3 regions of the Delftia sp. WSY_16 genome follow, and region 2 is predicted to be linked to each of the others. Evidence: predicted binding sites of a transcription regulator. Region 2 holds the regulator's gene; each other region holds the start of a gene.

Region 1 (4,745 bases), on a different contig from region 2:
AGGTCGCCGGGTTGCAGGTGATAGAACAGCGAGAGGTCGGCAATGATTTCGCGGATGTTCCAGATCAGCTTGTCCACGTCGGACTGCTGCCTGGTCTCGCCATTGACGGCCAGTGCAATGGCGCCGGATTCGATCACCTGGCCCGGCATGGGCACGATCTCGCTGGCTACCGAGGACTGCTCCACATCCTTGCCCAGGTCCCAGGGCCGGCCCTTGTCGCGCGCCACCAGCTGCAGGTCGCGGCGCGTCATGTCCAGGCCGCAGGCGTAGCCGTAGATGTGTTCATGCGCCTGGTCCGCCGCAATGCGAAAGCCCGCCTTGCCGATGGCCACCACCAGTTCCATCTCGAAGTGGTAGTTGTTCGTCTCGGGCGGGTAGGCCACGGTGGCACCCGAGTCGGTCAGGGTGGAGGGGGCCTTGGTGAAGTAGAAGGGGCGCTCCACGCTCTTGTCCACCGGGCGGCCCATCTCGACGGCATGGGCGTGGTAGTTGCGGCCCACGAAGAACAGGCGGTTCACGGGCAGGCGCTGCGTGCTGCCGCGCACGGGCAGGGATTGGACGGGGGGCGGGGTCCAGAGGTATTGGGGGGCGGTCATGGTATTGGCGATGGGGGAGGAAAGAGACATCGGAGGATTCAAGGCCGGACTTCGTAGAGGCCCAGCTTTCGGTGCAAAGGCGCCTCGTCGGCCAGGAAGAGGAAGGCGGGCTCGCTGGCGCTGGCATTGGCCAGCGTGGCGGGCGCCCAGCCGGGCACGCAGCAGGTGTCGGCCGGGGCCAGGTCGAAATGGCGGTCCACGGCGGCCACGCTGGCACCGCCCTCGATGACATGGAACACGCAGGCCGGCGAGCGCGCGGGCAGCTGTAGCGTCTGGCCCGGGCGCAGCATCAGTGCGTAGAAGCCCAGGATGTTTTCGCAGTCGGTCCCGGTCTCGGGGTTGGTGTAGGCCAGCTGCACGCAGTCCAGATCGGGGCGGTCGGCGGCCAGCTCCAGCAGCGCGGCGCGGGCATCCTTCCATGGGTAGCGCAGCATGGGGTAGGCCTTGGCGCTGCGGGCGAACACCTGCGTGGGTGCCAGGCCGCCGCGCGCATATGCCCGGTCGCCACGGCCGGGCAGGGCGGGCTGGCGCGGGCCGTCCACGTGGTAGGTGACTTCCAGGTAGTAGGCCAGGGGCAGGTCCAGCACATCGAGCCAGACCACGGGCTCGTCGCCGTCATGGCCATGCTCGTGCCACAGGCCCGTGGGCGTGAGGATCAGGTCGCCGCGCTCCATAGGGCATTTCTCGCCGTCGACCAGGCTCCAGGCGCCCTGGCCTTCCACCACCATGCGCACGGCATTGGGCGTGTGGCGGTGCGAGGGCGCCCACTCGCCGGGCAGCAGCAGCTGCATGCCCAGGTAGATGGAGGAGCTGGCCTGCATCTTCTCCAGCCCATGGCCGGGGTTGGCCAGCACCAGCACGCGGCGCTCGGCCTTTTCGATGGGCGTCAGCTCGCCCGCCTGCATGAGCAGCGGGCGGATGGACTGGTACGGCCAGGCAATCGGCTGGGTGCGCGGGCGCGGCGTGTGCGGCGGCATCACGTTGCGCAGGCTGGGCCACAGCGGCACCAGGTTGTTGCGCGCGAGTTCGTCGCGGTAGTCCTGGGGCAGGTCTTCCAGGCGGCCAAGTTCTTGCATGGCGGTCTCCTTGTGTTCAGTCTTCGGCGAGGCAGGTTTCGGCCTTCCAGCCGTACAGCCATTCCATGGCGTCGTAGAAACGCTGGGGCGTGCGGCCCTTCCAGAGGTCGTTGCGCACCAGGCGCTCCACGCCGCTGGCGTGGAAGATGCGGCCCATCTCGCGCGCGGACAGCACCACGCGCGCCGTGCGGGCGATGCGCGAGCGCTCGTACAGCCGCAGCGCCTGCGGCCAGTCGTTGCCGCAGTGCCTGAGCGCCTGGCCCAGCGTCACCGCGTCTTCCAGTGCCATGCAGGCGCCCTGGGCGATGTATTGCAGCGTGGGGTGTGCGGCATCGCCCAGCAGCGTGGCGCGGCCGAAGCTCCACTGGCCAATGGGCTCGCGGTCGGCCGTGGCCCAGCGCTTCCAGCTTTTGGGCAGGTCTATGAGCTGGCGTGCGCGCGGGCAGCAGTCGCTGTAGTAGCTTTGCACCTCTTGGCGGCTGCCTTCGCGCACGCCCCATTCCTCCTGCTCGCGGCTGTGGAAGGTGACGACCACGTTGTACTGCTCGCCGCCGCGCAGCGGGTAGTGCACCAGGTGGTAGTTGGGGCCGACCCAGATGCTGGCCGCGTTCCAGCGCAGGTCCTCGGGGAAGTCGTTCTTCTCCACCACGGCGCGGTACACCACGTGGCCGGAGACACGCGCCGCATCGCCCACGTACTGCTGGCGTACCACGGACTTCACGCCATCGGCGCCGATCAGCGCCTGGCCCACATGGACCTGGCCGTGCTGGTCGCGCACGGTGACGGTGTCACCCTCCTGCTGCACGGCTTCGATGCGCGTGCCCGTCAGCGTCTCGATTTGGCCGTGGGTGCGCGCGCCTTCAAGCAGCGAGGTGTGGATGTCGGCGCGGTGGATCACCGCATACGGGTTGCCGAAGCGGGCGCGAAACGCCTCGCCCGTGGGAATGCGGCCGACCAGCCGCTCATCGAGCGCGTCGTGCATCACCATCTCGTCGGTATAGACGGCGCGGCCACGGGCCAGCTCGCCAATGCCCAGCGCGTCGAAGGCCGCGAATGCGTTGGGCCCCAGTTGTATGCCGGCGCCGATCTCGCCCAGCTGCGGCGCCTGCTCCAGCACCTTGACGGCGAATCCCTGGCGTGCCAGGGCCAGCGCGGCCGCCACGCCGCCAATGCCGCCGCCTGCCACAAGAACGGGCAGCGCCCGGGAAGAAATGCTGGTGCTCATGGATGTCCTGTGCTTCGTGGTGCGTGTCGCCAGCCTGCGGGTCAGCTGCGTCGCGACTAATTAAACAGTATGCTGACGATGAGTGTAGTGTTGATTTGCATCAGGCCAGCCTGGGGTTTCCCTGGATGCAGGCCAAACGGTGGTGGACAGCATGTCCGGGTGAATCACCTGTCCGCCAGCCAACGCCAACGGAGGGCGCAGTTCATGCGAACATCTGCGCTTGCCCGCAGGGACCCGGAAAAGAGCGCAATGGCCATGGACTACCAACCCGCAGAACTAGAAAACTACCCCGGCTACCACATCCGCCGCCTGCAGCAGATCGCGGTGGCCGTCTTCATGGAAGAGACCCAGGAATTCGGCGTGACCCCCGTGCAGTACGCGGCGCTGTCTGCCGTGCTGCGCCAGCCCGGCGTGGACCAGCGCACGCTGGCGCGGATGATCGGCTTCGATACCTCGACCATTGGCAGCGTCATCGACCGGCTGGAGGCGCGCGGCCTCATGGTGCGCAACACCAGCCCGGCCGACCGGCGCGTGCGCCTGCTGTCGGTCACCGCAGAAGGCGCTGCGCTGCTGGCCGCTGCCGAGCCCTCGGTGCTGCGGGCCCAGCAGCGCATGCTGGAGCCGCTGCCGCAGGAGCAGCGGGGCCTGTTCATGGACATGATGGCCGTCCTGGTGCGGCAAAACGACGAGCTGGCGCGCGCGCCCAGCACGCTGGCCGCGCGCCGCGCCGCAGCCGACTGAGGCGGCCTCGACCCATGGACTGGGACCACCTGAGATTCTTTGGCGAACTGGCGCGCAGCGGCAGCATGGCCGCCGCCGCGCGGCAACTGGGCGTGGAGCACACCACGGTGTCGCGCCGCATCCAGGCTCTGGAAAAGCAGCTGGGGGCCGTGCTCTTCGAACGCGAAGCGGGCCAATGGCGGCCCACGGAGGCCGGCCGACAGCTGCTGGGTGTGGCAGACGCCATGCAGCGCGCCGCAGCCGGGCTGGAGCGCATGCCGCTGGCGGCCGAATCCACCAGCCAGGGACCGTCCGGCCTGGTGCGCGTGGGCGCCACGGAGGGCTTCGGCACCCAGCTGCTGGCCCCGCAGCTGGCCGCGCTGACGCAGCGCCATCCGCTGCTGAGCATCGACCTGCTGGCCCTGCCGCGCCTGCTGCACCTGTCGCGGCGCGAGGCGGACATCGTCATCTCGCTGGAGCGTCCCACGCGCGGCTCGGCCGTGGTCACCAAGCTCACGGACTACCGGCTGTTCCTCTACGGCCAGCGCGAATACCTTGCGCGCCGTCCGCTGGTGGCGCGCACCGAGGACCTGCGCCACCACAGCTTCATCCACTATGTGGACGACCTGCTGTTCACGCGCGAGCTGCAGCTGCTGTCAACCCTGTTCCAGCCCGAGCGCTTTGCCTTTCGCAGCACCAGCATCACCGCCCAGTACGAGGCCGTGCGCGCCGGCGCCGGCTTGGCCGTGCTGCCCGCCTTCATCGCCGACCGCGACCCCGTGCTCAGCCGCGTGCTGCCCGCCGAGGCCTGCTTCACCCGCACCTTCTGGATGAGCATGCCCTCGGATGCCCGGCAGGTTCAGCGCATCGAGGCGGTCTGGGGGTTTTTGCGGGAGGCTGTGCAGGGCATGGGCGGCTTGCTGAAGCCCAGAGCCTGAGGGCCTGCGGCGGTCAGGCCCCTGCCGCTATACTGCCCGCCCCGAATCTCGTCATCCGACAGCAGGATCCCTGGCATGCGCCTGAAAGCCCTTTTGCGTCCACTGGTGTACCTGAGCCTGGCGGGGCTGGTCGCTTGCGGCAGCAACCCGCCCAGCCCCTCGGCGGCCACGCCCGAGTCCACGCCCACCG
Region 2 (4,745 bases):
AGGACCAAGTCTGTCCCCCGCTGTTGTTCATCGGCACCAGAGACTGGGCTTGTAGATCAGGTCCATCCAAAGCGCCCACACGGCCACGCCCACCAGCATCAGGCCGGCCAGCCGCGTGCCCCATTCGGCACGCAGGCCGTTCAGGCGCTGGCGGCCCAGCCGCCACAGCCAGGGGCCGGCCACCAGCCACAGCCCGCTGCCCACGCCAAAGGCCGCCATGGCCAGCGCGCCCTGCAACGGGCCGCCGCTGAGCGCGGCGACCAGCACGGCCGAATACAGCAGTCCGCAAGGCATGAGCGCCCAGGCATAGCCCGCCGCCAGCGTGCCGCCAGGGGCGGACACCCAGGGCTGCACGCGCCGCCAGGCGGCGCGGCCCGCAGACTCCAGCCAGGCGGGCTGGCGGGCCTGCACCATCATGGCCAGGCCCCAGGCCATCACGGCGACATGGGTCAGCGTCCAGAACGGCTGCAGCGCCGTGGTCTGGCTGGTGAGCCAGGACAGGCTTTCCATGGCCAGCGCCGAGGCAGCGCCCAGGCTGGCATAGCCGGCCAGCCGCCCGCTATGGAACAGCGCCGTGCGCAGCCACAGCCGGCTTTGCAGTCCATGGACGGCGACCACCTGCCCACCACCCTGTACCGTGCCCTGCCCCGCCCCGCCCGTGACCACGCCGCAGGGCGCGGCGCACATGGCAAGGCAATGGGGCCCGCCGACGAGCCCCATGATCAAAGCGGTCCAGAGCAGCGACAACAGCATGGGGCCTAGATGATCCTCGAAAACCGCGCCCGGTTCTTGTCGGCCTGCAGATATCGGTCAAACAGCATGGCCACGCCACGCACGAAGTACCAGCCCATGGGCGTGACCTGGAATCCCTCGTCGCTGATCTGCACCAGCCCCTTGGCCTGCAGGTCCTGAAGCGCCGCCAGCTCGGGGGCGAAGTACTCGCGAAAGCCCAGCAGCCAGGCCTGCTCCATGGGCTCGAACAGCACGGCGCCCTGGCACATGATGGCCATGATGACGGCGCGCCGCACCAGATCATCGCGCGACAGTGCCAGGCCGCGCACCACGGGCAGGTGGCCGGCGTCGATGGCGTCGTAGTACTCCTCCAGCGTCTTGGCGTTCTGGCTGTAGCTGGCCCCCACCTTGCCGATGGCCGACACGCCCAGCGCAATCAGGTCGCAGTCGGGCTGGGTGCTGTAGCCCTGGAAGTTGCGATGCAGCCGGCCCTGGCGCTTGGCCACGGCCAGCGCGTCCTCGGGCAAGGCGAAGTGGTCCATGCCGACGTAGACATAGCCGCCGTCCATGAAGGCCGCGATGGAGCGCGAGAGCATGGCCAGCTTGTCGGCGCCCTGGGGCAGGTCCTCGGCCGCGATGCGCCGCTGCGGCTTGAAGCGCTCGGGCAGGTGGGCATAGGCATAGAGCGCGATGCGGTCGGGCCGCAGCGCATTGACCTGGGCCAGCGTGCGCTCGAAGGACTCGGGCGTCTGCTTGGGCAGGCCGTAGATCAGGTCCACGTTGATGGAGGCAAAGCCCAGCTGCCGTGCCGCTGCCACCAGCGCGAACACCTGCTCGGCCGGCTGCACGCGGTGCACGGCGATCTGCACCTGTTCGTCGAAGTCCTGCACGCCGAAGCTCAGGCGGTTGAAGCCCAGTTCCTTGAGCACGGCCAGGCGTTCGACGCTGACGGTGCGCGGATCGACCTCGATGGAGTATTCGCCGCCCGGCTCCAGCTTGAAATGCTCGCGCAGCAGGGCCATCAGCGTGCGCAGTTCATCGTCCGAGAAGAAGGTGGGCGTGCCGCCGCCCAGGTGCAGCTGGCTGACGGCCTGGCCCTTGCCGCAATGGGCCGTGTGCAAGGCCATCTCGCGCGCCAGGTAGTCCAGGTAGACGGCCGCGCGATCGTGGTGGCGCGTCACGATCTTGTTGCAGGCGCAGTAGTAGCACAGCGACTCGCAGAACGGCACATGCACATACAGCGACAAAGGCATGGCCCGCGCTGCGGTACTCGATTTGCGGTGCTCAAGTGCCAGGATATAGTCTTCAGCACCGAAAGCCTCCACGAAACGATCGGCCGTGGGGAACGAGGTGTATCGGGGCCCCGGTACGTCGAAGCGACGCAGCAGCTCTGGGGTGACAGCGGTCATGGGTTTTTTCCTCTAATGTCGTCCACTGTGCCGCAGCCCATTGGCCGCGTCCTTGACTCATATCAAGAGTTGTTCGCGGCAGTGCTGCGACAATTTGATCCAACTCATCGCCATCCACGAGGTCACCGCCGGCGCACTGCTGCGCCGCTGATGTTTACTCCATGAACCTTCAGACCATCAAAGCATCCTGTTCCAATTGCAACCTGCGCGAGCTGTGCATGCCCATGGGCCTGGATGCCGAGCAGATGCAGCGCATCGACGACATCGTGGCCACGCGCCGCAAGGTCAAGCGCGGCGGCCTGCTGTTTCGCAACGGTGAGTCCTTCACCTCGCTGTACGCCATCCGCACGGGCTTCTTCAAGACCTGCGTGGCCACCGAGGACGGGCGCGACCAGGTCACGGGCTTTCAGATGGCCGGCGAGATCATCGGCCTGGATGGCATCGTCAACGACCACCACACCTGCGATGCGGTCGCGCTGGAAGACGCCGAGGTCTGCGTCATGCCCTTCGACAAGCTGGAGGACCTGTCGCGCGAGGTCACGGCCCTGCAAAACCATGTGCACAAGGTCATGAGCCGCGAGATCGTGCGCGAGCATGGCGTGATGCTGCTGCTGGGCAGCATGCGTGCCGAGGAGCGCCTGGCCGCCTTCGTGCTCAACCTGGTGCAGCGCCTGCACGCCCGGGGCTTTTCCAAGTCGGAACTGGTGCTGCGCATGACGCGCGAGGAAATCGGCAGCTACCTTGGCCTGAAGCTGGAGACGGTGAGCCGCACCTTCTCGAAGTTTGCCGAAGAAAACATCATCGAGGTGCGCCAGCGCCATCTGCGCATCCTGGACACGGACGCGCTCAAGCGCATTGTCAACAGCCAGCAGTGCCAGTGAGGCCGCAAGGCCCCGCCCCCCGGCAATGAACAAGGCCCGCTGTCGCGGGCCTTGTTCATTGCCATTGCAGTGCACGCAGGTTCAATCGCGCCCCAGGCCCTGCATGGCCAGATTTGGGTCCGGCTCGGAGACCACGCCGTCGTTGAGATCGTGCGTGGAGCGTCCCAGCATGGTGGTCATGAGGCTGGACAGCATGGTCACGCCCCAGAAGGCGAAGAAGGCCAGCGTGTAGATTCCCTGCCGCGACCAGCCCAGGTCGCCGAGCCAGTGCAGCTCCAGCGGGTCCACGAAGGCGAATACCAGCATCTCCATCACGGCGGCGGCCAGAAAGGCCGGCCAGGCAATCCACATCCAGCGTTGGGCCAACATCAGCGATCTCCTTGAGCTGTCGAGGGGTGGCTTTCATTGTGCGCGCCGCCCGCGCACCGTGCCAAGCCCTGCGCACCCTGCACTGCCTGTAGGAAACCCTTGGCCCTCGCGCATGCTGGAGATGCCATCCACCATGCAAAAAGGCCGCGACTGCGGCCTTGTGCACGGCATTTTCCTGCCTTCAGCGGTCCGTGGGATGGTCCTGCGCGGGCGTGGCCGCGTGGTTGCGGCCGGTGACCGCGGGCGCCAGGCTCTTGGGCACTTCGCGCACGCCATCGGCACGCTCGTTGATGGTGATGCCATTGCGGTAATAGTCAGGATCGATCACGGGATCGGCGCCATTGATCGCAATGACGGCCGTGACCACGCCAGCCACCACGACGGCGGCCGGGCCGGCCACCACGAGCCAGACATGGGCGAACTTCCACCAGGGCTTGCCGGCGTCCGGATGCGAAGGGGCCGTGGCGGGCGCGGAGACTGCGGGACTGGAAGACATGGATAACCTCTTTCTTTCAAACAGCCGGCGCAGCCTGGGCGGTGCCGGCCAGACATATCACCGGGGCACCAGGAAGACGGCCTTTTCGGACGCGCGTCCCGCGCCTGAATGCACGGCATCGATATCGAAGAATACGGTGTGCGAGCCCGGCTCGGCGGAACCGTAGGGAATCTGCAGCCGCGCCGCAATGCCGCGCGTCTCGGCCGGGCCGACCTCGACCTCCTGCTCGGACGCCAGCTCCAGCCCGTCGAGGCCATGGGCGCTGATGCGGTAGCGCTGGGCCTGCTCGGTGGCATTCATGATCTGCAGGCGGTAGACATTTTCCAGCTTGCCGCCCGCGACGATGCGCGACAGCGACGCCCGGTCGCGTATCACGTCGACCTTGACCGACTGGCGCAGCGCCAGGCTCACGATCATGGCCATGCTCAGGCCGATCAGCACGGCCGAGTAGACCAGCACGCGCGGACGGAAGATGCGGCGCAGCACCTGGGCCCGCCGCCACAGGCCGGCCATGGCGTTCTGCGTGGTCAGCCGGATGAGGCCGCGCGGATACTCCATCTTGTCCATGATGGAATTGCAGGCGTCTATGCACAGACCGCAGCCTATGCATTCGTACTGCAGGCCGTTGCGGATGTCGATGCCCACGGGGCAGACCTGCACGCACATCTTGCAGTCGATACAGTCGCCCAGGCCCTGGGCCTTGTAGTCCACCTTCTTGGTGCGAGGCGCGCGCGGCTCGCCCCGGCCCGTGTCGTAGCTGACGATCATGGTGTCGCGGTCGAACATGGCGCTCTGAAAGCGCGCATAGGGGCACATGTACTTGCAGACCTGCTCGCGCATGTAGCCGGCGTTGCCATA
Region 3 (4,745 bases), on a different contig from region 2:
ACCTCGGGCTTGGAGTCGATCTCGATCTTGATCTTGGCCGCAGCCTCGTCGATCAGGTCGATGGCCTTGTCGGGCAGGAAGCGGTCGGTGATGTAGCGGTGGCTCAGCTCGGCCGCGGCCACAATGGCCGGGTCGGTGATGTCCACGCCGTGGTGGGCCTCGTAGCGCACCTGCAGGCCGCGCAGGATGGCGATGGTGTCCTCGACCGAGGGCTCCTCGACCAGCACCTTCTGGAAGCGCCGCTCCAGCGCCGCATCCTTTTCGATGTACTTGCGGTATTCATCGAGCGTGGTCGCGCCGATGCAGTGCAGCTCGCCGCGCGCCAGCGCAGGCTTGAGCATGTTGCCCGCGTCCATGGCGCCATCGGCCTTGCCGGCGCCGACCATGGTGTGGATCTCGTCGATGAACAGGATGATGCGCCCCTCTTCCTGGGCCACTTCCTTGAGCACGGACTTCAGGCGTTCCTCGAAGTCGCCGCGGTACTTGGCGCCGGCCAGCAGGCCCGCCATGTCCAGCGACAGCACGCGCTTGTTCTTGAGGCTTTCGGGCACCTCGCCGGCCACGATGCGCTGGGCCAGGCCCTCGACGATGGCGGTCTTGCCCACGCCGGGCTCGCCGATGAGCACGGGGTTGTTCTTGCTGCGGCGCTGCAGCACCTGGATGGAGCGGCGGATTTCGTCGTCGCGGCCGATCACCGGATCGAGCTTGCCGATGCGCGCGCGCTCGGTCAGGTCCATGGTGTATTTCTTGAGGGCCTCGCGCTGGCCTTCGCCTTCGGCGCTGTCCATGGTCTGGCCGCCGCGCACGGCGTTGATAGCGGACTCCAGCGTGGAGCGCGTCACGCCGCTTTCCTTGAGCAATTGGCCCGCACGCGTGGAGGCGCCGCTGCTATCGGTCAGCGCCAGCAGGAACAGCTCGCTGGCAATGAACTGGTCGCCCCGCTTGAGGGCTTCCTTCTCGGTCACCTGCAGCAGGCGGCCCAGCTCGGAGCCGACCTGCACCTGGTCCTGATGCTGCACGCGCGGCAGGTCTGCCAGAGCCTTCTCGGCTGCGGCCTGCAGCTGCCCCACGTTGGCGCCGGCACGCTGCAAGAGCGAGCGCGGACCGTCGTCCTGGCGCAGCAGTGCCACGAGCAGGTGCAGGGGTTCGATGTTGGATTGGTCACCGCCCAGGGCCAGCGTTTGCGCGTCGGCCAGGGCTTCCTGGAACTTGGTTGTCAGTTTGTCGATTCGCATGGTGTTTCTTTTCGCTCCTGAAACAGGGTCATTGCGATTTATCTGATACCGGCAGGGCAAATTTCAAGCCATGCCCGGCCCGCAAGGACAGACGCTTGCGCCAGATCAAGGCCGGCGAGGCCGGCCATCCTTCTCAAGCATTGCGCTGAAAGATCGAGAACTGCGTAGGCGTAACGCCCAAATGCGCCCGGAAGCTGCGCACCAGGTGGCTGGCGCTGGAAAAGCCGCAATCCAGCGCCAGCTCGGCCAGCGGCGGCACGTTGCGCGCAGACAGGGCGCGCCGTGCCCGTGCCAGGCGCTGCTGCAGCACCCATTCGTGCACCGTGCAGCCCATGCTCTGGCGGAACATGCGTGCGAAATGGAATTCCGAAAGGCAGGCCTGTCTCGCCAGTGCCGGCAGCGACACGGCCTTGGAGTCATGCAGATGCGCCTCGATATGGGCAAGCACCCTGCGCCGCACGGCCGCAGAGAGCCCGCCCAGCGGCCGCTGCAGCGCCTGCACCTGGCGCGGCGTGGCGGACTGCAGCACCAGCCGGTCCACCAGCTGCTGGCCAATGGCATCGGCCGCCAGTTGCTGCTGCGGGTCCTGCCAGTCCAGCTGCATCAGCGCACGGGCACCGGCGTGGAAGGCCTGATCGTCCCCGTAGATCTGCGCACGCAAGGTGCGCGAGCGGGGCTCGGCATCCAGCATGCGGACCACGCGCCCCGCCCAGGCCAGGTCGGACACATACAGGTGCAGGAACTGCACGGGCGATCGCACCAGCCAGTGCGATTCGTCCTCTGGCGTGAAGATGCAGATGCGCCCCGGCGCCCCCATGGCCTCGGGCCGCGCCTTGAGCTGCGAGCCCTCGCCGCCGGCCAGGTAGACCGACAGCGTGTGGTGACCGGGCTGGCAGTAGCGCACCTCGTCGTCCACATTGGCCCAGACGGCCAGCTCCACCCCCTCGCTCAGGCGCACGCGCCGCTGCAGCAGGGCCTTGGAGCGTGACAGCACCTGGCACAGGTGGCTGGATGGCAGCTCGGGCAGCGGCGTGGGCGTCATGGCAGCGATTGTCGTCCCGCAGCCATACCGACGCATGGCGCCAGGCCATCAAACCGCAGGAATCTGCCATGCCCGCCCAGCCTGCGGCGCGATCATCACCGGCCATGACTGCCACCCTCTATGCCCTGGTCGTGCTGATCTGGGGTTCGACCTGGATCGCCCTGAAGCTGCAGCTGGGCACCGTGCCCGTGGAGCTGTCCATTGCCTACCGCTTTGCGCTGGCCGCCGTGCTGATGTTCGCCTGGCTGGCCTGGTCGCGCCAGCTGCGCGTGCCCCGCGGCCCGGCGCTGCCGCGCGTGCTGGCCCAGGGCCTGTGCCTGTTCAGCTTCAACTTCGTGTGCTTCATGCATGCCAGCGAGACGCTGGCCAGCGGCCTGGCCGCCGTGGTGTTCTCCAGCGCCAATCTCTGGAACGCGCTGCTGGCGCGCATCATCCACGGCCGCAGGCTGGCGCCCCATGTGCTGGCCGGCAGCCTCTTCGGCCTTGCAGGCCTGGTGGCGCTGTTCTGGCCCGAGCTGCGAGAAGGCCGGCATGCCAGCCTGCCCGGCCTGGCCTGGGCCGTGCTGGGCACGCTGTGCTTTTCCTGCGGGAACATGCTGTCGGCCTCGCTGCAGTCCATGGGCTGGCGGCCGGCCCAGACCAATGCCTGGGGCATGCTGGCCGGCACGCTGCTGCTGACCGGCTATGCGCTGGTGGCGGGCCTGCCCTGGCGCTTCGATGCCAGCTGGACCTATGTGGGCTCCTGGCTGTACCTGGCCATTCCGGGCTCGGTGATCGCGTTCACGGCCTACCTGACCCTGGTCGGGCGCCTGGGCCCCGAGAAGGCGGCCTATGCGACGGTGCTGTTCCCCATCGTTGCGCTCAGTATCTCGGCCCTTTTCGAAGGCTATGTGTGGACGCCGCTGGCCGTGGGTGGCCTGCTGCTGGTGATGTTCGGCAACCTGCTGGTGTTCCGGCCGCCGCAATGGTTGCGGGGTGCCGCACTGCGCAGGGCCTGAAGCGTCAGCTCACTGGCGCCAGCGCGCCAGCGCCTCTTCGTCGCTGACGCGCGCATCCACCCAGCGCGCGCCCTCGGGCGTCTGTTCCTTTTTCCAGAAAGGCGCCAGCGACTTGAGGTAGTCCATGATGTATTCGCAGGCCTGGAAAGCCATGCCCCGGTGCGATGCGGTGACGGCCACGAGCACGATCTGGTCCATGGGCTGCAGCGGGCCGATGCGGTGGATGACGCGCGCGCCATGGATGCCGAAGCGCTGCACGGCCTCGTCGATGATGGCCTCGATGGATTTCTCGGTCATGCCCGGATAGTGCTCCAGCTCCATGCTGGCCACGGCGGCGCCCTCGTTGCGGTCACGCACCGTGCCTATGAAGCTGCAGACCGCCCCCACGCGGGCGTCGCCGGAGCGCAGGGCGGCGAGTTCGGCCGATACGTCGAAATCCTCGGTCTGGATGGATACACGGGCTGCTTGCATGCCCGCATTGTCGCAGGGCGGCGGCGCGCCAGAAGGCGATGAACGCGGTAGCATTGCCCTCCCCCGCCCCCAGCGCTTTTTTGCTGCGGCGGGCCACGCATGGCCACACTCACGATCACCACCCCCGAATACATGCTCTACCCCTCGCCGCGCAACGAGCAGCGCGTGGTCTACGAGCACCAGCTGTTCGTGCCCCATCCCTACACCATCATCCACCTGCCCGACTACGGCTTTCGCGGCAAGGCCACGCTGTTTGCAGCCCACCGGCTGGGCGACGGCAAGATGGGCCAGCTGGTGAGCTGCGAGCTGGCCGAAGACATCGCACGCTTCGAACGCCTGTTCGAACCCGATTGAGGCGCGCCATGGACGAGACCAGCCAGATACAGCCGCCGCCGAGCTTTGCCGCCCTGTATGCCGACCGGCACGGCCGGCTCAAGGCATCGATTGCAGACGTGGTCGGGCGCTATGAACTGTGCGAGGACCTGGCCAGCCACCTGGTCGAGCAGGCGCAGACGCTTTACCACTCCGGCAACTCCTCGGAGCAAGGCGTGCTGCTGGGCATGCACGCGGGCCTTGCGGCCGATGGCTCCATCGTCAGCCCTGGTGAGGCGCGCTGGATCGTGCAGCGCCTGGCCGAGCTGCTGGAGTGGCAGGCACCGCTGCTGCCCGATGCATCAACCCCTCCCGGCGCCGAAGGCGCAGCCTGAAGGTCACCACCGAGGCGCTCAGGCGCGCTACACTGCGCGCCATGCCTGCAATCTTTGCCTTCCCCACATGCCACGGCGATGCCGTGTGCCTGTGCCTGGGCAAAGCCTGCAAACCCCAGCTCGTCTGACCGGAGCTGAGGTTCCGTCCAGATGAGCGACGGAACCGGCCCGGCAGCCTCCATCTCCCCTTCCCGCATCCCTTCAGGCGCCTGCCTTTCCGCCCTCGGTCTGGCCGGTGGCTGCGTCCGGTCGTTCATTGTTTGAATCACCCGAAGGGATCTTCCATGTCTTT

Evidence for each region. Region 2 encodes FNR, which switches genes on or off when oxygen is low (the NO sensors DNR and NnrR bind a similar motif). Its sites were predicted from a motif close to TTGATNNNNATCAA; they were not measured.
Region 1: a site for FNR is predicted at 2,988-3,001, ahead of ACF8O7_RS21615 (3-hydroxybenzoate 6-monooxygenase). Genes of this name have one in related genera too.
Region 3: a site for FNR is predicted at 1,331-1,344, ahead of clpB (ATP-dependent chaperone ClpB). Genes of this name have one in related genera too.

The regions. Positions count from the first base shown of each region.
Region 1 covers NZ_JBICKS010000040.1:420,893-425,637, forward strand. The annotation lists gene ACF8O7_RS21605 (fumarylacetoacetate hydrolase family protein) at 1-596, opposite strand, end outside; gene ACF8O7_RS21610 (cupin domain-containing protein) at 635-1,672, opposite strand; gene ACF8O7_RS21615 (3-hydroxybenzoate 6-monooxygenase) at 1,689-2,897, opposite strand; gene ACF8O7_RS21620 (MarR family winged helix-turn-helix transcriptional regulator) at 3,102-3,638, shown strand; gene ACF8O7_RS21625 (LysR family transcriptional regulator) at 3,653-4,555, shown strand; gene ACF8O7_RS21630 (patatin-like phospholipase family protein) at 4,631-4,745, shown strand, end outside.
Region 2 covers NZ_JBICKS010000005.1:98,503-103,247, reverse strand. The annotation lists gene ACF8O7_RS03575 (sulfite exporter TauE/SafE family protein) at 28-753, opposite strand; gene hemN (oxygen-independent coproporphyrinogen III oxidase) at 759-2,141, opposite strand; gene fnr (fumarate/nitrate reduction transcriptional regulator Fnr) at 2,303-3,022, shown strand; gene ACF8O7_RS03560 (hypothetical protein) at 3,104-3,391, opposite strand; gene ACF8O7_RS03555 (FixH family protein) at 3,573-3,887, opposite strand; gene ccoG (cytochrome c oxidase accessory protein CcoG) at 3,945-4,745, opposite strand, start outside.
Region 3 covers NZ_JBICKS010000019.1:301,987-306,731, forward strand. The annotation lists gene clpB (ATP-dependent chaperone ClpB) at 1-1,235, opposite strand, end outside; gene ACF8O7_RS10785 (AraC family transcriptional regulator) at 1,369-2,277, opposite strand; gene ACF8O7_RS10790 (DMT family transporter) at 2,346-3,275, shown strand; gene moaE (molybdopterin synthase catalytic subunit MoaE) at 3,285-3,746, opposite strand; gene ACF8O7_RS10800 (hypothetical protein) at 3,846-4,100, shown strand; gene ACF8O7_RS10805 (hypothetical protein) at 4,109-4,453, shown strand; gene dapA (4-hydroxy-tetrahydrodipicolinate synthase) at 4,738-4,745, shown strand, end outside.